4 regions of the Methylobacterium indicum genome follow, and region 4 is predicted to be linked to each of the others. Evidence: predicted binding sites of a transcription regulator. Region 4 holds the regulator's gene; each other region holds the start of a gene.
The links. Region 4 encodes PhoB, which activates phosphate uptake and scavenging genes when phosphate is short. Its sites were predicted from a motif close to TGTCATNNANCTGTCAT; they were not measured.

Region 1: miv_RS08610 (inorganic phosphate transporter) is a predicted target of PhoB. The motif match lies at 2,372-2,388, and genes of this name have one in related genera.
Region 2: miv_RS08640 (esterase-like activity of phytase family protein) is a predicted target of PhoB. The motif match lies at 2,935-2,951, and genes of this name have one in related genera.
Region 3: phnF (phosphonate metabolism transcriptional regulator PhnF) is a predicted target of PhoB. The motif match lies at 2,238-2,254, and genes of this name have one in related genera.

The regions. Positions count from the first base shown of each region.
Region 1 covers NZ_AP024145.1:1,840,817-1,846,479, reverse strand. The annotation lists gene miv_RS08625 (sensor histidine kinase) at 1-334, shown strand, start outside; gene miv_RS08620 (CHASE3 domain-containing protein) at 426-1,754, shown strand; gene miv_RS08615 (GcrA family cell cycle regulator) at 1,821-2,123, opposite strand; gene miv_RS08610 (inorganic phosphate transporter) at 2,437-4,152, shown strand; gene miv_RS08605 (NAD-dependent epimerase/dehydratase family protein) at 4,250-5,263, shown strand; gene miv_RS08600 (DUF3237 domain-containing protein) at 5,534-5,663, opposite strand, start outside.
Region 2 covers NZ_AP024145.1:1,846,801-1,852,463, forward strand. The annotation lists gene miv_RS08625 (sensor histidine kinase) at 1-1,901, opposite strand, end outside; partial or broken gene miv_RS08630 (Rdx family protein) at 2,014-2,346, opposite strand; gene crcB (fluoride efflux transporter CrcB) at 2,421-2,792, opposite strand; gene miv_RS08640 (esterase-like activity of phytase family protein) at 2,996-5,527, shown strand; gene miv_RS08645 (P1 family peptidase) at 5,636-5,663, opposite strand, start outside.
Region 3 covers NZ_AP024145.1:5,334,355-5,340,017, reverse strand. The annotation lists gene miv_RS24760 (carbon-phosphorus lyase complex subunit) at 1-1,092, opposite strand, end outside; gene phnH (phosphonate C-P lyase system protein PhnH) at 1,096-1,683, opposite strand; gene phnG (phosphonate C-P lyase system protein PhnG) at 1,683-2,096, opposite strand; gene phnF (phosphonate metabolism transcriptional regulator PhnF) at 2,257-3,006, shown strand; gene miv_RS24740 (hypothetical protein) at 3,168-3,398, shown strand; gene miv_RS24735 (amino acid ABC transporter ATP-binding protein) at 3,415-4,185, opposite strand; gene miv_RS24730 (amino acid ABC transporter permease) at 4,227-4,886, opposite strand; gene miv_RS24725 (aspartate/glutamate racemase family protein) at 4,905-5,597, opposite strand.
Region 4 covers NZ_AP024145.1:219,322-224,984, reverse strand. The annotation lists gene pstB (phosphate ABC transporter ATP-binding protein PstB) at 1-781, shown strand, start outside; gene phoU (phosphate signaling complex protein PhoU) at 862-1,599, shown strand; gene phoB (phosphate regulon transcriptional regulator PhoB) at 1,668-2,369, shown strand; gene miv_RS01105 (hypothetical protein) at 2,455-3,495, opposite strand; gene miv_RS01100 (hypothetical protein) at 4,032-4,304, shown strand; gene lpdA (dihydrolipoyl dehydrogenase) at 4,448-5,663, opposite strand, start outside.

The DNA of each region.
Region 1 (5,663 bases), 1.6 Mb from region 4:
CCTCTCGGTGCCGGCGGGCCGGGTCGCCCTGTCGTGGCGCGTCGCCGAGGGGCGGCTCGCCCTGCACTGGCGGGAGAGCGGCGGCCCGCCGGTCGACCCTCCGGTCCGCACCGGCTTCGGCTCCCGGCTGATCGAGCGCAGCCTCGCCCGCGAGCTCGACGGCACGGTGGACCTGAGCTTCCCGCGCGAGGGCGTGACCTGCACCATCGTGGCGCCGCTCTCCGACCCGACGCCGCCGCTCGCCGCGCCGGCGGCGGGCCCGGCCGGACCGGATGCGGCGCAGCCGGAGAGCGGGGGCGGCGAGATGCCGGCCCCGGCGCGGGCCCGGAGGTAGGCCGGCCGGTCGATTGCGGCCGGCGCCGGTCTCCCCATATCGGTCGGAGCCGAGGGCCCGTCCCGCGCCCGGCGCCGGACCCGCCCCGCCGATGACGCCAGACGCGCCCCCCTCCCCCGCCCCGGCCCGCCCGCGCGTCCTGCCGCGGGTCGGTCCGGTGCGCAGCCGGGCCGGGATGACCTTCGTGGGGGCGGTGCTGCTGCTGCTCGTCGGCTCGGCGAACGGGCTGCTGCTCGCCTGGCAGAGCACCGTGCAGCACCGCATCACCCACACGTTGTCGATCGACCGCGCCCTGATGCAGGTGCTGGCCGACCTTCTCGACAGCGAGACCGGGCAGCGCGGCTACCTGCTGACCGGCGACGCGGCCTTCCTGGTCCCCTACACCCAGGGCCTCGGCCGGGTGGCCGCCGAGATGCCCCGGCTCGCGGCGGAACTGCGCGGCAACACCGAGCAGGAGACCCGGCTCGCCGCCCTGCGCCCCGCCATCGACCGCAAGTTCGCCGAACTCGACCGCACGATCGCCCTCGACCGCGCGGGCGATCGCACCGGCGCGCTCGCCCTGGTCCGGGCCGGCGAGGGCAAGGCCGAGATGGACGAGATCCGTCGGATCGTCGAGACGATGAGGAGCCGGGAGGACGAGCTGCTGATCGGCTACCAGCGGCACGCCCACCAGATCGAGACCTGGGTCGGCCTCGGCAGCGTCGTGTCGGTCGGGATCATGGCGCTCCTGGCGGTGCTGGCCCTGCGCGAGGCGGCGCGGCGGGCGGCCCTGTCGCGCTTCCTGCCGGCGGAGCTGGCGCCGCTCCTGGAGCACGGCGGCAGCATGGAGCAGGGCGGCGGCCTGCGCCTCGGCGAGCGGCGGCACGCCGGCATCGCCTTCGTCGACATGCGCGGCTCGACCACCATCGCCGAGCGGGCCGACCCCGAGACGGTGGCGATCCTGATCACGGGCTTTCGCCGCTGCGTCGTCCAGGCCGCCCGGGAGACCGGCGGCATGATCGACAAGTTTATGGGCGACGGCGCGCTGGTGGTGTTCGGGGTGCCGGAGGTCCGGGCGGACGCCGCGGCGGGCGCCCTCGCCTTCGCGGAGCGGCTGGAGGCCCTGGTCGAGGCCTGGAATGCCGGCTCGACCCACGACCCGGTGCGGATCGGCATCGGGGTGCATTGCGGCGAGGTGTTCGTCGGCGTGGTCGGCGACGACGACCGGCTCGAATTCACCGTGCTCGGCGACGCGGTCAACGTCGCGGCTCGGCTGGAGCAGGCGACCAAGACCTTCGGGGTCACCACGCTGGTATCGCAGGCGGCCCTCGACGCGGCGCGGCCGGGAGAAGGCCCGCACGGCGCCGCATGGCGCGAGGTCAGCCGGACGGCGTTGCGCGGGCGCCGCGAGGGCTTCCCGATCTACGGCCGCGCAGCGTGAGCGCCGCCCCCGCGGGCGCCCGACGAAAACAGGCGCCGGACGGGTAGCGGAGCCGGCCGGCCTCTGCTATCGCAGCCGCCCCGGACGGGTCGGCTCGAAGACGATCCGGCGGTGGAAGGCGCACCAGCTCTTTCCGTCCTGCACCGGCGCGCCGCAACAGACCGCTCGGTCGTTGGGTTCGCCGATGATGAATTTGCACACGAAGGCGCCCGATTGGGCGAAGGGAACCCGGAGGCTCGGGGAGGGCTCCTCGACGGCGTCTGCGGTCACGATATGCGACATGCGCACGAGCTGGTTCATCGGGTACTGACTCGCTGGCCTTCCGTCACCCTCGACCAGAAGGGCATCGGGCCGGTTCGTTGAAGGCAACGGCCTCGCCGCCCGTGAAGGCGCCGGACTCGTTGCCCGTGGGGAGCCGCGCCTCCATGACCCGTGCGCACACGCATCGCAGCGGCAGCGGTGATCCGTTGAATTTGGGGTTGCGTTTTGCAGAACGCAAGCCCCTTAGGCATTTACACATGGTTTTCGCACGTCCGGCCGCCTCCGCGGCGGTCCGCGGCGACAACCGACCTTGCCGTCGACTTGACCCGGCGTCGATGTGGCCCGCCGACTTGCCGCGTCATCGACTTGCCATCCGGGCGCCCTATTCCTTGAGGGGCAGCCCCGCCGGAGCGAGTCCCTCATGTCCGACGCCGCCCTCGCCCGACGCCCCGCCGGGGCGGCGCCCGGTCCCGCCGGCCCGGGATCTGGAGAGGAACCCCGCACGGGGCCCCGCTTCGGCCACCGCATCCACCCGGCCGCCACGGTCGGGTTCCTGGCGGTGCTGGCCGCGGGGCTCGCCTATGCGGGCTACAACCTCGTCGCCGACATGCGGCAGGCCGGCCAGCCGCCGCTCGCCGTCGGGGCCTTCGCGCTGCTGGGCCTCGCCCTGCTGATCGCGCTGGCCTTCGAGTTCGTGAACGGCTTCCACGACACCGCCAACGCGGTGGCGACCGTGATCTACACCCACTCGATGCCGCCGCTCGCGGCGGTGATCTGGTCGGGCGCGTTCAACTTCCTCGGCGTGATGGCCTCGACCGGTGCGGTGGCCTACAGCGTCGTGACCCTGCTGCCGGTGGAGCTGATCCTCCAGGTCGGCTCGGGGGCCGGCTACGCGATGATCTTCGCGCTCCTCGTCGCGGCGATCGTCTGGAACCTCGGCACCTGGGCGCTCGGCCTGCCGAACTCCTCCTCGCACGCCCTGATCGGCTCGGTGATCGGCGTCGGCCTCGCCAACCAGCTGATGGCCCCCGACCACGCCGCCTCGGGCGTCGCCTGGGGCCAGGCGCTCGGCGTGCTCGAATCGCTCCTGTTCAGCCCCCTCGTCGGGTTCGTCTGCGCCGCGGGGCTGCTGTTCCTGCTCAAGCGCGTGGTGCGCCGGCCCGAGCTCTACCGGGCGCCGGAGGGCGAGGCGCCGCCCCCGCTCTGGATCCGCGGCCTCCTGATCCTGACCTGCACCGGCGTGTCCTTCGCCCATGGCGGCAACGACGGCCAGAAGGGCATGGGCCTGATCATGCTGATCCTGATCGGCGCCGCCCCGACCGCCTACGCGCTCAACCGCACCATGCCGGATTCGAGCACGCCGGCCTTCGTGCAGGGCTCGCAGGGCGCGAGCCGGGTGTTTCGCGCCCATGCGGGCGGGACTCATGCCGGCGGGACTCACGCCGGCGGGACTCACGCCGGCGGGACGGCGGTGCCCGACGCGGCCGGCGCCCGCGCCAAGGTCGGCGAGGCCCTGAAGGCGAAGGCGCCGGCCGAGGCCCTCGCCGCTCCCGAGGTCCAGGCGGCGCTCGCCGCCCTGTCCGACGACATCGCCGCCCAGGTGCAGAATTACGGCGCCATCCGGCACGTCCCCGCCGAGGCGACCCAGAACCTGCGCGCCGACATGTACCTCGCGGGCGACGCGGTGCGCCTGCTCACCGGCGAGCACTCGCCCTTCACCGGTGACGAGACGCGGACGCTCCAGGAGTACCGCCGCACCCTCGACGACGGCACCCGCTACATCCCGACCTGGGTGAAGGTGGTGGTCGCCCTGGCCCTCGGCCTCGGCACAATGGTGGGCTGGAAGCGGATCGTCGTCACGGTCGGCGAACGCATCGGCAAGCAGCACCTCACCTACGCGCAGGGCGCGTCCGCCGAGGCGGTGGCCGCCGGCACGATCGGGCTCGCCGAGGCCTACGGTCTTCCGGTCTCGACCACCCACATCCTGTCGAGCGGCGTCGCCGGCACGATGTGGGCCAACGGCACCGGCCTGCAGATGGCGACGGTGCGCAACCTGGCGCTCGCCTGGATCATGACGCTGCCGGCGGCGATCACGCTCGCCGGCGGGCTGTACTGGGCGCTGCGGCAGGTGTTCTGAAGGCGCGGGTTCCGAGACGGGCCGGGCTGGCAACCCGCCCCGCGCCGGTGTAACCGCCCCGGGCGGGCGCGTGTCCGGCCCGCGCCAGGGACCCGCCATGCGCTTCCTCGTGACAGGCACGGCCGGCTTCATCGGCTTCCACCTCGCCCATCGCCTGCTCGAGGCCGGCCACGAGGTCGTGGGGGTCGACGGGCTGACCGACTACTACGACGTCGCCCTGAAGCGGGCCCGGCTGGCGCGGCTCGAGGCCCTGCCGGGCTTCGCGTCGCACGAATTCCTGCTGGAGGAGCCCGGCGCCTTCATGGCCCTGATGGGCGAGGCGCGGCCGGACGTGGTGGTGCACCTCGCGGCGCAGGCCGGGGTCCGCTACAGCCTGGAGCACCCGGAGGCCTATGTCGCCGGCAACGTCGTGGGCACCTTCCAGGTGCTGGAGGGCTGCCGGGCGCATCCGGTGCGCCACCTCCTCTTCGCCTCGACCTCCTCGGCCTATGGCGGCAACCCGACGGTGCCGTTCCGCGAGACCGACCGGGCGGTGTGGCCGCTCACCATCTACGCCGCCTCGAAGCTCGCCGGCGAGGCGATGGCGCATTCCTACGCCCACCTGTGGAAGATCCCCACCACCGCGTTCCGGTTCTTCACCGTCTACGGGCCGTGGGGCCGGCCCGACATGGCGTTGTTCCTGTTCACCCGGAAGATCCTGGCCGGCGAGCTGATCGAGGTCTACGACCACGGCCGCGCCGTGCGGGACTTCACCTATATCGACGACCTCGTCGAGAGCATCAGTCGGCTGATCGACCTGCCGCCTCCCCCGCCGGGCGCCGACCCGGTCTCGCCCGCCGACACCCTGAGCCCGGTCGCGCCGTTCCGGATGGTCAATATCGGCGGGGGCCGTCCGGTGAGCGTCGCGGCGATGCTCGACGCGCTCGAAGCCGCGCTCGGCGTGCGGGCGGTGCGCCACCTGCGCGACCTGCCGCCCGGCGACGTCGAGCGCACCGAGGCCAGCCCCGACCTCCTGCGCGACCTCGTCGGCTACGTGCCCTCGACCCCGCTGGATTCCGGCATCCCGGCCTTCGTCGCCTGGTACCGCGCGCATTACGGCATCGGTTGCTGAGGTCCGATCCCGTCGCGCATCAGCACCGACGCCCGTTCGGGCTTGCCCTGCGCCTTCGAACGGGTCCGTTCGAAGATGAGGCGGCATGATTCCAGGGTTTGCCGGTACCGGCGTCCGTCATTGGCGCATGGATGCGCAGCATGGCAGACCCGCCACGGCAGGGGCGCCTTCATCACGGTCGAGATGGATCGGCCACCTTTCGAAAACGCCCGGTCGCCGTCATCGCCCGCCGTGATGGCGTCGGCGTAGCGGGCGTTTCGCGAGGCACCCTCACAGCACGGCGTAGACGTCGTAGTTCGGCCCTTCCGGCCGCCGCTGTCCCACCCCGACGGCGATCGTCCGGTCGAGCCAGGCGAGATCCGGGGCGCCGGTCTCGAAACGCAGAGCCGTGCGAAAGTAG
Region 2 (5,663 bases), 1.6 Mb from region 4:
TGATTCAGCTCGTGCACCAGGAGGCGCAGGTGCTCCTCGGCTCGCTTGCGCTCGGTCACCTCCTGGTGGATGCCGATCACCCGGCGCGGCCGGCCGCCGGCATCGCGCTGGACGATCGCCTGGGCGCTGACCCAGCGGGTGCCGTTGCCGTGCGGCGTCTCCGCCTCGGGCCGGATCCGGAACTCGGTCCGGTACGGAGCTTCCTCGGCCAGAAGGGCGGACAGCGCCGCCTCGATGCGGGCCCGGTCCTCCGGATGCACCGCACGGGTCCAGCCCTCGTGCGAGAGCGGGGCCTGGCCGAAGATCTCGGCCGAGCGGGCCGAGAGGCGGTGCTGCCCGGTCGCGAGGTCGATCTCCCAGGTGCCGAGCCGCCCGGCGGCCAGCGCCAGCCGCAGGCGCTCCTCGCCCTCGCGCAGGGCGAGCTCCGCCCCCTTGGCCTCGGTGATGTCGACGTTGCAGCCGGTATAGCCGAGGAAGCGGCCGTGGTCGTCGAGGCGCGCCACGCCCTCGCACAGGATCCAGCGTGTCGCCCCGTGCCGGTCGATCACCCGGGTCGCGTGCCGGAACGGCGTGCGGGCCGTGAAGGCCCGGACGAACGCCTCCTCGAAGCCGGCGAGATCGTCCGGGTGCAGGATCTCGCGCCAGCGTCCCCGCGTCAGCGCCTCGACCGAGCGACCGAACTGGTACTCGTAATGCATGTTGGCGAAGACGATTTCGCCCTCGGCGTCGGTCATCCAGATCAGGGCCGGGGCGGAATCGGCCATGTGGCGGAAGCGCGCCTCGCTCTCGCGCAGGGCGACGAGGCTGCGGCTCTGCTCGGCCAGCGCCTGGTCGCGCTCGGCGATGCGCCGGCGCAGGCTCTGCGAGGCGTCGGCCAGCACGTCGGCGAGCTGGCGGATCTCGCGGATCGGGGTCGAGACCCGGGGCACCGGATGGCCGGCGGCCAGCGCCCCGCCGGCCGTGGCGAGCTGGCGCAAGGGCCCGGCGACCCGCGTCCAGAGCCGCACCGCCAGGAACGAGGAGGCGGCCAGCGCCAGGAGCCCGAACCCGCCGAAGGCGAGGATCCAGTGGCGCAACGGCGCCTCGACCCGCTCCCGCAGGATGCTGGCGCCGACGGCCCAGCCCGTGGCCCGGACCGGGGTCTCGACGTAGAGCACCGGCTGCCGGCGCCGGTCGACGCCCTCCCAGATGCCGTCGGCGGCCGTCGGGCGCCCGCGCAAGGCGGCCAGCATCGGCTGGCCCGCCAGGGCCGCGTGATCCTCCGAGCGGGCGAGCAGGAGGCCCGCGCGGTCGACGATGCCGGTGGTCCAGCCCGGGGCGAGGTCCTGGACCAGGATCTGGCGCAGCCGCTCCACCGGCACGGTGACGCTGAGCACGTAGGCCGGCGCTCCATCGACCATCACCGGCACCGCCACGTCGAAGGTCGGTGGCCGCCCGGGGGCGCCCATCCTGACGCCGCCGACCACCGGCCGGCGCGTCGCCAGGACCTCGGCATCCTCCTTGTGCGGGTCCTGCGGGACCGGCGCGCCGGGCGCCAGCGCAGTGTTGAGGAGCTGCGTCCCGTCCGGCCGGCGCAGGGACAGGTCGAGCCCCGTCGTCTCCCGCACCGCCCGGGCCTGCATCTCGAAGCCGTCGAGCCCGCTCTTGCGCAGGCGCGGCGAGGCCGCGAGGGTCTGGAGCACCGAGACCAGCCCGGCCATGTCCCGGTCGATGGTGAGCGCGATGCCGCGCACGCTCTCGCGCGCGTCCTGCTCGAAGCGGACCCGGTCCAGGGCGGCGTAGCGGCCGAGCAGGATCGCGGTGAACAGCAGCCCCGGCCCGATCAGGGCGATCACGAAGGCGACAAGGTAGACCTGTGTCGACAGCCCGTCCCGGCGCAGGGCCTTCAGGCGGCGGATCATGGCATCGGCCCGGCGGCGCCCGGGCGGCGCGGAAGGCTCAAGGTGTCGTGCCCTGCTGTCGACCCGTCGTATCGACCTCGCTGGCCGTGCCGACGCTCGCCTGGTCGACATTGGCCCGGTCGATATGGCCGAGGTCGCGGCCGGGGTCGATCCGGTCGCGTACCCGCTGCTTGAGGGCCTTGATGTCGGGAAATCCCCCGTCGCGCTTGCGCTCCCAGATCAGGGCGTCGTCGCAGGTGATCGCGAAGGCGCCGCCGCTCCCGGGAATCAGCGCCACCTCACCGACCGCATCCCGGAAGGTCGAGAGCAGTTCCTGTGCCATCCAGCCGGCCCGCAGCAGCCAGTTGCATTGCGTGCAATAGGTGATGGCGATGCGGGGTTTTGCGGCCTGTGGGCCTGGGGTCTCTTGGCTCGGGGCCTGTCGGCTCGGGGCTGTGTCGCTCATCTCGTGCAAGACTCCGCCCCCGATACCCCCGGTTGTCAACCGGGTCTCCGCGCCGCGCGATCCGGCCGACGAGCTCACGCGAGCTGGCGCAGCACCAGGAGGCTCACCGCCACGCCCGCGATGCCGGCCGCGACCGACACCGCGACGTAGGCCAGGGCCGCCCCGTGGGCGCCGCGCTCCCAGAGCAGGAAGGCCTCGAGCGAGAAGGTCGAGAAGGTGGTGAAGCCGCCGAGTACGCCGGTGGTAAGGAAGAGGCGCAGCGCCTGCGGTCCTCCGCCCCGGGCGGCGAACCAGCCGGTGAGCACTCCCATCATGATCGAGCCGACGACGTTGATGACCATCGTCCCGAACGGGAAGCCGCTGCCCGCCCGCGCCGCCCACAGGTTGACGCCGTGGCGCAACGCCCCGCCGAGGCCGGCACCGAGAAAGACCACCAGGTAGCTCATCGCCGCGACGCCTCCGTCGATTCCGCGCGGCTTCTGCCATGCTCCGCCGCCGAGGGCGAGAGGCCGGACGGGCGGGGCTCGCCCGCGCGACTGCGGCCCGCTGGCCGCACAAGGTTCCATTCGGTGCGAAACCGCCACACTTCGTCACGCGAGTGTCACGCAACCGCCCCATCGCTGCCGCAACGTGATCCCGGGGGCGAATCGTGACCACCATCTCCATCCGTGCCGCCGTCGCGGCGGGCGGCCTTCTGGCGAGCGCGGGGCTCGCGCAGGCCCAGTCGCTCGACGTGCGGGTGCCGAACCTGCAGCGCACCGACGATCCGGTCTCGGTCGCGGCCGGCGGCACCGTGGTGGTCAACCAGGGCCTTCAGGGCGTCGGCCGGCTGCCGGCCACCACCCGCGACTTCCTCGGCGATTCCCTGGGCTCGTTCTCCTCGCTCGCCGTCGATCTCGCGACCTGGCGGCGCAGCGGCGACACCTACACGGGCACGCTCTACACGCTGCCCGACCGCGGCTACAACAATCCCGACGGCGGGCTGTTCAGCGACTATGCGGGGCGGCTCAACCGCTTCACCCTGAGCTTCACGCCCTATACGGGCACGGCCCTGCCGCAGGCCACGACCTCGCAGCGCCAGGTCACCCTGATGCCGGACGGCGGCATCGTGCTCACCGATGCCAAGGGCCAGCGCTTCAGCGGCCTCGACCCGGCCGCCGGTACCACCACGCAGTTCGGCGCCGTCCTGCCCTCCGCCGCCACCGGCCCGAGCGCCGGGCGCATCAGCCTCGACGCCGAGGGGCTGGCGCGCCGCCTCGACGGCTCGTTCTATGTCAGCGACGAGTACGGCCCGAACGTCTACTACTTCAACCGCAGCGGGCAGCTGCAGGGCGTGCTCGGCATCCCGGCGGCGCTCCAGCCGGTGACGAACGGCCAGCCCAACTTCAACTCGGTGAGCCCGCCCGATACGGGCCGGCGCAACAACCAGGGCCTCGAGGCCCTGGCGCTGACCCCGGACGGGCGCGGCCTCGTCACCATCCTGCAGAGCGCGACGCTCCAGGATTCGGGTTCGAGCCAGCAGCAGCGGGCCAATACCCGCATCCTCTACTACGACATCTCCGGCACCCCGACCCCGGCGGCGCCGAGCCGCGAATACGTGCTGCAGCTGCCGGTCTACCAGCAGAACGGCAATGGCGGCGCGCCGAACCGCACCGCGGCCCAGAGCGAGATGGTGGCGCTCAACGACACCCAGTTCCTGGTGCTGTCGCGGGATTCGAACGGGCTCGGCACCGGCAACACCACGCCGATCGTCTACAAGAGCGTCCTCTTCGTCGACACGGCCGGGGCCACCAACATCGCCGGCAGCCCCTATGACGGCACGACGCCGATCTCCCCGAACGGGACCCTGCGGGCCGGCCTGACGCCGGTGAAGACCACGGAGGTCGTCGACATCCTCAACCCGGTGCAGCTCAACCGCTTCGGGATGAACCTCACCACGAACCCGGCGACCCAGACCACCCTGCCGGAGAAGATCGAGGCGATGGGCCTCGTGCCGGTGCTGAGCGAGCGGGCGCCCCGCGACTACTTCCTGCTCGTCGGCAACGACAACGACTTCCTGACCCGCCAGGGCGTCATCAACGGCCAGCCCTACGATGCCGGCATCAACAACGACAACATCCTGCTCGCCTACCGGCTGACCCTGCCGACCTATGTCGACCCGCTCTCGCTCGCGGTGATGAAGGAGACGGCGCCGACGGTGCTGCAGGGCTTGGGGGCCGGCGCGATCACCGCCGCGTCCTCGGCGACGCGCAGCGTCCAGGATCACCTCTCGGCCCTGCGCCGCGGAGCCAACCTGCCGGCGGGCGCCGGCCAAAGCGCCGGCCAAAGCGCCTGGGGCACGGCCGGCCCGGCGCTCTGGATCGGTGGCGACGTCGTGTTCGCCGACCAGCCGCGCAACGGCGGCCTCGGCCTCGACCGCACCATCGCGCAGGGCTCGGCCGGCCTCGACCTGCCGCTCACCGGCCCGTGGCGGGCCGGCCTCGCGGTCGGCGGGGGCGGCGGGTCGCTGTCGCGGCCGCAAGGAGCCTACCAGCAAGGCTTCAGGCAGGAGCAGAGCGCCTTCACGGTCGCGGCCTATGGCGGCTATTACGGCCCGAGCTTCTACGCGCAGGGCATCGTCGGCGGCGCCCCGATCGTCGACTTCTCGGGCTTGCGCCGCCCGGCCGCCTACGGGCTCACCGCCGAGGGCCGGACCTCCGGTTCCGCGCTGGCGCTCGACGGCGAGGCCGGCCTCGTCTTCGACCACGCCGCGTTTCGGCTGATGCCCTTCGCGGGCCTGAGCCATTACTCGGCCCGGATCGACAGCTTCACCGAGCAGGGCGCGGCCGGCAACAACGTGGGGTATGGCGGCCTCACCGTGCTCCAGACCACCGCCCGCTTCGGCGCCGAGGTGGCCTATTACGGGTTTCCCGGCATCGTCCCCTCGGTGCGGGTGGCCTACAATGCCGGCCTCGGCCCGCAGCAGAGCGCCGGGCTCTTCCGTCTCGCCAGCGTCCAGAACCCGATGGCGACCGCGACCGCGGCGGTACCGTTCCTGCAAGCCGACTATGTCACCGCCGGCGCCGGCCTCCAGGGCAGCCTGACCGAGCGCCTCGGCTGGCGGGTGGATTACCAGGCGGCGATCGGCACCCGGGCCGGGGTCGCGCACGGGGTGACGGCAGGGCTCCGGTACCAGTTCTGAGGGGTGGGGCGGGCGCTCGGGAACGGGTGCCCGCCACTCCATGGGATCCGCCGCCCTCCCCGGATCTCCTTCCGCTGACGCTCCAGTCGTCCGGGAAAGGGGGCGGGTTCAATCGGAAGCCGCTGCACCCTCACCC
Region 3 (5,663 bases), 1.4 Mb from region 4:
CCCGGCCTTGAGCGCCGCATGCCGGGCGGCGTGCTCGGCGCGCAGGCGCCGCACCAGCTCAAGCTCGGCCTGGAAATCGACGTAGTGGGGCAGCTTCAGGTGCTCGACGAAGCCGGTCGCCTGAAGCGCGTCGCAATGCGCCAGCACGAATTCCTGGTCCTGCGCCGGGGCGCCGACCGGCTCGCCGAGCTCCTCGGCCCGCAAGGCCCGGTCGACCAGCGCCATCGCCATCGCCTTGCGCTCGCTCTGGCCGAAGGCGAGGCCGTAGCCGCGGGTGAACTGGGGCGGCACCTCGGCGCTGCCGTGGAACTGGTTGACCATCTGGCACTCGGTGAGGTCGATCTCGCCCAGAGGCACCGCGAATCCCAGCTCCTCCGGCACGAACTCGACCGCGACCGTCCCGACCCGGATCTCGCCGACGAAGGGGTGGGTGCGGCCGTAGCCGCGCTGCGTCGAGTAGCCGAGCGCGAGCACGAAGCCCTCGTCGCCCCGCGCCAGGGCCTGGAGGCGGAGCGCCCGGTCGGCCGGGAAGTCGAGCGGTTCGCGGGTGAGGTCGCCCGGGGCCGAGCCGTCGTCGGGGGCGGAGGGCTCGATCAGGCCGTCCCGGCCCAGAAGGTCGGTGACCCGCGGCGCGTGGGCGGCATCCGCCAGGGGCTCGGCTTCGGCGGCCACCGGCGCCTCGCCCTCGGCGGCGAGCGCGAAGTCGATGAGGCGGTGGGTGTAATCGAAGGTGGGGCCGAGCACCTGGCCGCCGGGCAGGTCCTTGTAGGTGGCGGAGATACGGCGGCGGAGGCTCATGGCGCCGGTCTCGACCGGCTCGGAGGCGCCGAAGCGGGGCAGGGTGGTGCGGTAGGCCCGCACCAGAAACACCGCCTCGATCAGGTCGCCGCGGGCCTGCTTGAGGGCGAGCGCCGCGAGGTCGGGATCGTGCAGCGAGCCCTCGGTCATCACCCGGTCGACGAGAAGCGCCATCTGCTCGCGGATCTGCGCCACCGAGAGTTCGGGGACGTTCGTGTCGCCCCGGCGGGTCTCGGCCAGCAGCCGGTGCGCGTTGGCGATGGCGGCCTCGCCGCCCTTCACGGCCACGTACATGGGTCAGCCCTCCTGGACGCGGGTGGAGCGCGGCAGCGCGGCGAGGCGGCCGGGGGCCGCCAGGATCAGGTCGATCCCCTGCGGGAAGCCGGCATGGTTGCGGGCGAGCCGCGCGGGCATGTCCGCCGGCAGCGGCGCGGCCGAGAGGCGGGCGCTCTCGCGGATGCCCGGCCCGTCGAGATGCCAGCCCTCGTCGCCCGAGAGGGCGGAGACGGCGAGCACCAGGGTGGCGGAGCGGTCGGGATAGGCCGGCATGCCCTGCGCGAAGGCCGAAAAATCCGGGCAGGCGACGGCATCGGAGACGAGCGCGAAGGCGGCCTCGGCCGGATCGTCGGTAATGCGGGCGCCGGTATGGAAGCGCAGGAACGCGGACACTGCCGGGTTTTGCGCAAGGCCGGCATCGAGCCAGAGCGGTGCGTCGGCATCGGCGAGCGCCAGGGCGAGGGCCGCGAGTTCCGGCGTCAGCGGCGCCGGGGGCGTAAGGCCGGTGGCGAGGGCCTGGATCGTACCGGGACGCGCCAGCGCGTCCATGACGGAGCGGAAGACGCCCTGGGCGTCGTGGACGGGGTCGGTGAAGCCGCGGGCGAGCATCAATCCTCTCCTCGGGCCATGGTGAAGAAGTTCACCCGCGTCGCCGCGATCCGGCGCGCCTCCGCGGCGCGCTCCGCGGCACGGCGGGAGGCGACGGGCGCAAGGGCCGCCTCGACCGCCCCGCGCCGCGCCCGCACCTGCCACAGGGCGTCGAGGGTCGCGGCGAGCCGCGCCTTCGCCCGGTCGCGGCCGAGATGATAGGCGAAGCCGGTCTCGCCGCCGGGCAGGCGCACCGCCGCTCGGGTCACCGTCGCCTCGCCGAGGTTGAACGGGCGCCCGTCGCCGCCGATGCGGCCGCGGGTCATCACCAGGCCGGTCTCGGGCGGGCGCAGATCCTCGGGATCGTCGGCCGCACCGAGGGCCGCCAGGGCGTCGCGCAGCTCCTCCGCGCGGGCCTCGCCGCAGAGCGCCATCACGGCACGGCGCGCGGCGAGATCGGGCGTTTCGCCGGAAGGTGGGGTATGGTCGGGCATCGGGATTGCCTGCTGGCTTCCACGCTGGCGAGCGGCCTCGCTGTTGTCTAATGATATAGACAACCGACAATCGGGGAGCAAATGAAACTTGGATGACGGTATGAGCGCGGGCGGCGACGGCACCGTGACGGTGCTGGCGCGCGGTGAGGGGTTGGCGGCCTGGCGCCAGATCGCGGACGGCCTCTCCGCCGACATCGAGGCCGGGCGCCTCGCGGCGGGTGCGCAGCTGCCGACGGAAGCCGCGCTCGCGGCGCGATTCGGGGTCAACCGGCACACCGTGCGCCGGGCGCTGGCGGCGCTCGCCGAGCGCGGGCTCGTGCGGGCGACGCAGGGGCGCGGCACCTTCGTCGAGACGCCGCGCCTCGCCTACCCGATCGGCCGGCGCACCCGCTTCTCGGAGATCGTCAGCCAGGCCGGCCGCGAGGCCTGGGGCGATCTTCTGTCGGCTGAGAGCGTGCCGGCCGATCCGGCCACCGCGGAGGCGCTCGGCATCGCCGCCGGGGACCCGATGCTCGAATTGCTGACGATCCATCGGGCCGACGGCACGCCGCTCTCGACCGCCCGCACCTGCCTGCCGCTGCCGCGCTTCGCGGAATTCGCTCAGGCCTACGCGGCGCTCGGCTCGCTCACCCGGGCCTATGCGGAATTCGGCATCGCCGACTACACCCGCCTGTCGACCCGCATCACCGCCCGCCCGGCCGCGGCCGACGAAGCGGCCCGCCTCGACCTCGCGCCCGGGAGGGTCCTGATCGTGCTGTCGAGCGTCAACGTCGACGCAATGGGCGTGCCGATCCAGGCGACCCGCAGCCTGTTCGCGGCGGACCGGGTGGAGCTGGTGGTGGAGGGGTAGGGGCGGTCACTCCCGTCTCCCCGCGGAATGCGGCGACCGGCAACGGCGCGGACGGTCTCCTCTCCTCGCGGGCGGGAAGAAGGGATGTCCCGCGCCCCGCTTTCCACCGAACTTCCTGGCCCCGCGGCAGTTACCCCGGCGCCTCGCGCCGGAGTTCCCCGATGCCCACCCGCCCGATCTGCGCCGCCCTGTTCCTCGTCGCCGGCCTCCTGCCGCTCACGCCCGCGCAAGCCGGGCCGGCCCAGGACTACCAGTACCAGCGCCGCCAGCTCGGCCGGGGCCAGGTCTGCCGGCCGCCGCTGAAATTCGCGGCCGGCGCCTGCGTGCGGCGCTGCCCGGCGGGCTACCAGGACATGGGCGGCTATTGCCGGCTGCGCAACATGCAGCGCTGACCGCGACGCGGCGGCGTCACACCGCCGCCTTGTGGAAATGGCTGAGGAAGGCCTTCGTCGCGGCCTGCTGCGGATCCTCGATGACCTGCCGGGCCGGCCCTTCCTCGACCACGAAGCCGTCGCGCATGAACACGCAGGTATCGGCGACGTCGCGCGCGAAGGCGATCTCGTGCGTGACGAGCACCATCGTCATGCCCTCCGATGCCAGCTGGCGGACGACGTTCAGCACCTCCCCGACGAGCTCGGGATCGAGCGCCGAGGTCGCCTCGTCGAACAGCATCACCTCCGGCTTCATCGCCAGCGCCCGCGCGATGGCGACCCGCTGCTTCTGCCCGCCGGAGAGCCGGTCGGGATAGGCGTCGGCCTTCTCGCGCAGGCCGACCTTGTCGAGGAGCCCGACGGCGAGGTCCCGGGCCTCGTCCCGCCCCTGGCCGAGCACCGTGACCGGCCCCTCCATGACGTTCCGAACGACCGACATGTGGGGAAACAGGTTGAAGTTCTGAAACACCATGCCGACCGTCGAGCGGAAGGCGGCGAGGTCCCGGTCCCGCGGCATCCTGTGATCGCTGCCGAAGCGCATCGCGTGCGACCCGATGCGGATCGTGCCCTCGCACGGGATGGTGAGGAGGTTCAGGCAGCGCAGCAGGGTCGACTTGCCCGAACCGCTCGGTCCGATGAGCGAGAGCACCCCGCCCTTCGGCACGCTCAGGGAGATGTCCTTGAGCACCGGCACGGGGCCGAACGACTTCCTGACGTGCTCGACCGCGATCATCGTCGTCTCCGGCATGGCCCGCACCGCTTCCGTCGTCATGGGGTCCCTCCTCGTGCTCACCGGGCGAGCCTGCGCTCGAGGCCGTGGGCGAGGGTCGTGAGCGGGAACAGGATGATGAAGTAGATGATCGCGATCATCGTGTAGACTTCGAGGGGCTTGTACGTCGCCGAGGTGATGAGCTGTCCCTGGTAGAGCAGATCGGGAACGGCGAGCACGGACAGGAGCGAGGTGTTCTTCAGCTGGAGGACGACCTGGTTGACGAGGGGCGGGATCATCCGCTTGAGCGCCTGGGGCAGGACGACGCGCCGCATCAGCGCCGCCCGGCGCATGCCGAGGGCCCGCCCGGCATCCCACTGGCCGGTGTCGATCGAGGCGATGCCGCCGCGGATGATCTCGGCGAAGAACGACGCGCCGTAGAGCGTCAGGGCGATGAACGCCGCCGTCGCGGGCTTGAGCTCGACGCCGATCACGATCGGGAGGGCGTAGTAGATCCAGACCAGCTGCACGAGCACGGGCGTGCATCGGAAGATCTCGATGAAGGCCAGGAGCGGGATGGTCACCACCCTGGCGTTGGCCAGGCGCGCGACGGCGATCAGGCCGCCGACGACGAAGCCGGCGATCGCCGTGACGATGGTGAACCCGATCGTGTAGAGGGCGCCGATCGCGATCAGCCCCTTGTATTGCAGCAGGAACGAAAAGTCCCACTCGTAATTCATCGTCTGCTCCGGTCCGCTCTACTGGTATCTTGTCTGCGTGAGGCCCGAGTGAAACCAGCGGCCCAGGGTGACGACGTCGAAGACGGGAACGCCGAACGCGTCGGCGACGGCGCGCGAGAACGGCGGAAGGTTGGTGCATTCCATCACGACGGCGCCGATGTCGCCCCGCGCGATCAGGGCGCCCGCGGCCTCCAGGACGTCGCGGGCGAGGGCGGCCGCGTCGTAGGCCGCCTCCCGCTCGATCAGGCCGCGCAGCGCCCCGTTCGCCGGCAGGCCGACGACCGGCGTGGCGGGATCGGCCCCCACCTCGACGAAATGGGCCGGCGTGAGCGCGTCGGCGTCGTAGGTCACGACCCCGGCCCGCTTGCCGCCGGGCAGGCAGCGATCGATCAGCGGAAGCTGCATCAGGCTCGACGTCGCGAGCGGCAGCGACATCCGGGCGGCGAGCGCGCGCTGCCGCGCCGCGAGGAACCCGCACGACGTGATGACGCCGACGGCGCCGCGGGCCCGCAGCGCCTCTCCCGCCGCCACGAAGGCATCCGCCAGGTCGGCGTCCTGCCCTCCGACGACCCGCCGCGCGGTGGCGCCGCGCACGACCTCGAACAGGACCGGGAAGGGCCAGCTCGCCGGGTGCCCGACATCGCCGGGGGGGCGCTCGAACCGGGTGTCGAGCATGATGATGCCCAACGGCGGGGCGTGGTCAGGGGGCATGGCGCGAGACGGGGACGATGGGTCGAAGGCGCGGTCCGGGCGGAGCGTCCCGGGCCGCGGCGACGG
Region 4 (5,663 bases):
GGGCCAGAGCACGGCCGACGAGTCCGCCCCGGTCCGCCTCGCCGTCAAGGACCTCAACTTCTACTACGGCGACTTCAAGGGGTTGAAGAACATCAACCTCAACTTCCTCGACCGCCAGGTCACGGCGCTGATCGGGCCGTCGGGCTGCGGCAAGTCGACGTTGCTGCGCACCTTCAACCGGATCTACAGCCTGTATCCCGAGCAGCGCGCGGAAGGGCAGATCCTGCTCGACGGCCGCAACATCCTGGATCCCTCGATCGACCTCAACGAGCTGCGCGCCCGGGTCGGCATGGTCTTTCAGAAGCCGACCCCGTTCCCGATGTCGATCTACGACAACATCGCGTTCGGCATCCGGCTCTACGAGCGCCTCGGCAAGGCCGACCTCGACGTCCGCGTCGAGGAAGCCCTGCGCAAGGGCGCCCTGTGGGACGAGGTGAAGGACAAGCTCAAGCAGTCCGGCATGGGCCTGTCGGGCGGCCAGCAGCAGCGCCTCTGCATCGCCCGCACGGTGGCGCAGCGCCCGGAGGTGATCCTGTTCGACGAGCCGACCTCGGCCCTCGACCCGATCTCGACCGGCCGCATCGAGGAATTGATCGAGCAGCTGCGGGGCGAGTTCACCATCGCCATCGTCACCCACAACATGCAGCAGGCGGCGCGCATCTCGCAGTTCACCGCCTTCATGTATCTCGGCGAGCTGATCGAGTTCGGGCCGACCAACCGGCTGTTCATGAACCCGTCGAAGCGCCAGACCCAGGACTACATCACCGGCCGGTTCGGCTGAGCCGCTCCCGGGGCCGGCCCGCCTTCCGCCGGGCCGGCCCGCGCCCTTACGCTCCGCCTCATTCCGGGGGGTCTCACCTCATGTCGAACCACATCGTCACGTCCTACGACCAGGAATTGCAGAACCTGCGGCGCAGCATCGCCGAGATGGGCGGCATCGCCGAGAAGATGGTGGCCGATTCGGGCCTGGCGCTCCTGCGCCGCGATACCGCCCTCGCCCAGGCGGTGATCACCGCCGACCAGCGCCTCGACGGGCTGCAGCGCGAGATCGAGGAGAAGGCGATCCTCCTGATCGCCAAGCGCCAGCCGATGGCGATCGACCTGCGCGAGACGATCTCGGCGATCCGCGTCTCGGGCGACCTCGAGCGCATCGGGGATCTGGCCAAGAACGTCGCCAAGCGCGTCGTCGCGATCGCCGACCAGGTCCAGCTCCAGAAGATCGTCGTCGGGGTGGAGCACATGAACGAGCTGGTCCAGGGCCAGCTCAAGGACGTGCTCGACGCCTACGCCACCCAGGACACCGTGGCGGCCCTCGACGTCTGGGCCCGGGACGGCGGCATCGACGCGCTCTACACTTCGCTGTTCCGCGAGCTCCTGACCTACATGATGGAGGATCCGCGCAACATCACGTTCTGCACGCACCTCCTGTTCTGCGCCAAGAACGTCGAGCGCATCGGCGACCACACCACCAACATCGCCGAGACCATCCACTATCTCGCCACCGGCGAGACCCTGACCACCGACCGGCCGAAGAACGACGGGTCGAGCTTCGCCACCGTCGATCCTCAATCCTCGCCCCAGTCCCCGACCAAAGCCTGACCGGTCGGCCCGCCCGGCCGCGATGCCGGGTGGCCGTCTCGGGCGGCGGCGTCCCTGAAGTGCCCCCGATGAGTACCCGCATCCTGATCGTCGAGGACGAGGAGGCCCTGACCCTCCTCCTTCGCTACAACCTCGAGGCCGAGGGCTTCGAGGTCGACGCCGTCGCCCGTGGCGACGAGGCGGATATCCGCCTGCGCGAGCAGATCCCCGACCTCGTCCTCCTCGACTGGATGATGCCCGGGCTGTCGGGCATCGAACTGTGCCGGCGCATCCGCGCGCGCCGCGAGACCGAACGGCTGCCGGTGATCATGCTGACGGCCCGTGGCGAGGAGGGCGACCGGGTGCGGGGCCTCGCCACCGGCGCCGACGACTACATCGTCAAGCCGTTCTCGGTGCCGGAACTCCTGGCCCGGGTGCGCGCGCTCCTGCGGCGGTCGAAGCCCGCCCACGTCGCCGATCTCCTGATCGCCGGCGACATCGAGCTCGACCGGGTCAGCCACCGCGTGCGCCGCGACGGCCGCGAGCTGCATCTCGGCCCGACCGAGTTCAAGCTGCTCGAATTCCTGATGCAGAGCCCGGGCCGGGTCTTCTCCCGCGAGCAACTCCTCGACGGCGTCTGGGGCCACGACGTCTACATCGACGAGCGCACCGTCGACGTGCATATCGGCCGCCTGCGCAAGGCGATCAACCGCGGCCGCGACGCCGATCCGATCCGCACCGTGCGCGGCTCCGGCTACTCCTTCGACGAGATGTTCGCGCCCGAGCCGTGAGACCGGTCTCCGGGTGCGGCTCCCGGGCGAGGCATGGCGGCGGTCCCGGCCCGGGATCGGGCCGATGACGATGAACGCCGTCGTCTCAGAACTCCATGCCGAACTTGACCCGCAGGTTGTGCCGCTCGAACTGGTTCAGCCCGAGGGCGCGGCCGGCGAGGGCCGGATCGGTATCGCGGCCCCAGACCTGGCCCGCATAGGCCACGGTGAGCCAGACCTTCTCGGTGAACCGGTGGTGCAGGGCGGGACCGACCGTGAGCGCCTCGCTCTCCAGCCGGTTCAGGAAGGTCCCCTCGTAGCCGCGCAGGTAGCGGACCTCCGGACCGAGATAGGTATTTTTCCCCACACGCCCCACGAGGGCGTTCGACCACAGGAAGGTCGAGGAGCGATAGCCGCGGCCGCCCCGCTCGCGCCCTGCCGCGGGCTCGATGCTGATGTTGCTGCCGTACCAGAGCGTGTCGGGCACCACCTGGACGTCCAGCTGGAGCAGGCTCTCGACGTCGACGATGTCGGCGCCGCGCCCTTCGACCGGCAGGACGCGGGTGAAGCGCGGGCGCACCTCCAGGGCGAGACCGAGCGGCTGCTCCGCCGAGCCCTTCAGGAACTGGTACTTCACCTCCAGGGAGGCACCGTCGAAAGTGCCGTAGGACTTGTCGTCCAGATCCGCGACGTTGCGCTGCCGCCGCAACGTGCCGAACGCGCTGAGTTCGAGGCTCAGCCTGTCGATGGGGTTGAACTGATAGGCGAGCCGCGTGTCGAGCACCCGGTAGGCCGCCCGGCCGGGGCCGTCCCGGCGCTTGCCGATGCGCGAGACGGTGTCGACCACCGCTTCCTGCTCGCCCTTCTCGCCGGCATCGGCGCCCTCCGTGAAGCCGAACAGGTGCTCGGTATCGACGTCCTTGCCGTCGCCCGTCTTGCCGGACGTCCCTGCCTGCCGGCCCTCGTCCTTGCCGGCCTCGCGCGCGCCGTCCCGGTCCGATCCGGATCGGTCTTCCGTCCCGGGCTTGCCCTCCGTTCCGAACTTGCCGCTCGGCGCAGCCCGCGCGGGCGCCGGAGTGGAGAGGACGAGCATCAGGACGCCCGCCGCGGCCGACAGGCATCGGATCGGCTCGATGATTCCCGTCATGGTCGCGCGAGGGCCCCAGATGTGCAGTGCTCCGATGCGTCCGGTTAGAGACGATGCCGGCCGACATGGCTGCCATAAAAATGCAACGCCTGTCAGACCTTTGGGCCGTGCGGGATTAAGCGGGGCGTCCGGTGCATCGGGCCCGGACTGGCGCTGTGCCGTTCACCCCCGATGCGATCGGTCCGCGCATGGGGGATCTCCGCACGGTCGGTAGCACCGGGGGACGGTCTCAGATCTAGCACCGCTTCTTCGGGCGCCCGGACGTTCGCCCCGTATCAGGCTTCGCCCAGAGGTGGATGCATCGTGGCGACGGATCCGCGCCCCCGCCCCGAGCGCCGGGCCCAAGCCTGACGCCGATCTCGACATCCCCGCTCGCGCCGCCCCGGCGCGAAGGCGTCGGTGTGGTCGACCTGCGCCGTCCCTCGGACGACCCCATCCTTGGGTCAGTGGCGCCAGCGCTCTGCATGTCACGCATTTATAGTTGTTGATCGGCAGACATGACGTTAGGATTTTAGTGTCGGGAGGGAATGATTTCCATGGAAAAGATCAGAAACATCGTGATGATCTCGGCTTTCCTGCTGGCCGGAGAGATCGTCGCTTCGATGCTCGGTCTTGCCGTGCGGCCGGCATCGGCGCAGTCGAGTGCCGAGCGTGAGACATGTGCGGAATCGGTCGGGATCCAGACGCGTCACAACGGCCGAAACAGCTGGATCAAGCGCAGAGTATCGAGTAAGACTTACAATGCTTTTCTTCGGTGCACGGACGACATCGCCATGAAGCGTGCCGACGTGAAGCCGAACCGCCGCTGACGATCCGTCGAGGACGGCAAGCCGCGATCGTTCAGGAAGCCGGTCACCCGGCTCGCGAACCGACGGAGCCTGTCTGACGCCCGCGCCCTCGCGATGGGCGTCGCGGGGTCCCGCCGGACGTCTCCGTCCGGCGGGACCGCCTTTCAGATGTGCAGCGCCTCGCCGAGCGCCCGCAAGTTCGCCTCGTGAAAGGCCTCGCCGAGGGTCGGGTGGGCGTGGATCGTGCCGGCCACGTCCTCCAGCCGCGCGCCCATTTCCAGCGCCAGGCCGAACCCCGCCGCCAGTTCCGAGACGCCGGCCCCCACCGCCTGGATGCCGAGGATGAGGTGGTTGTCGGCCCGCGCCGTCACCCGCACGAAGCCGTCCTCGGCGCCGAGCGTCATGGCGCGGCCGTTGGCGGCGAAGGGGAAGAGGCCGGTGCGGATCTCGTGGCCGGCGGCGCGCGCCTCCTCGGGGGAGAGACCCGCCGAGACCACCTCCGGGTCGGTGAAGCAGACCGCGGGAATCGCCACCTTGTGGAAGGCGCGGCGGCGCCCCGCCACGAGGTCGGCCACCATCTCGCCCTGCGCCATGGCGCGGTGGGCCAGCATCGGCTCGCCGGTGACGTCGCCCACCGCCCAGACGTTGCGCATCGAGGTGGCGCAGCGCTCGTCGATGCGGATGAACGGGCCGCTCATGTCGAGGTCGAGCCGCTCGAGCCCGAGATCCTGCGTCCGGGCCTTGCGGCCGACCGCGACGAGGATCACCTCGGCCGGAATTTTTCTGGAGTCCCCACCGACCTCGACGGCGAGGGCGTCGCCCGACAGCCCGGTCGCCTGGGCGCCGAGCAACACGTCGATGCCGAGCGCCGCGAGGCGCCGCGCCACCGGCCGGGTCAGCTCGGCATCGTAGGCCGGCAGGATCCGCTCGGCCATCTCGACCACCGTGACCTTGGCGCCAAGCTTGGCGAAGGCGGTACCGAGTTCGAGCCCGATATAGCCGGCGCCGACCACCGCCATGGTGGCGGGGACCTTGGATAAGGACAAAGCCTCGGTCGAGGAGATCACCCGCCCGCCGAAGGGCAGGTGGGGGAGCGCCGCCGGGACCGAGCCGGTGGCCAGGATGACGTGCTCGGCTCGCACCCGCTCGGGCCCGGTATCGGTTTCGACGAGGCAGGTCTTGCCGTCGACCATGGTCCCGCGCCCGCGCAGGATCTTGACCCCGCCGCGCTTCAGCAGTGACGCCACCCCGGTGTTGAGCCGCCCGACGATGCCGTCCTTCCAGGCCACCGTGCGGGAAAAATCGAGGCGCGGGGGACCGGCCGAGAGGCCGAAGGGCGAGGCGTCCTCGGATTGCAGCAAAGCTGCGTGATAGGCCTCG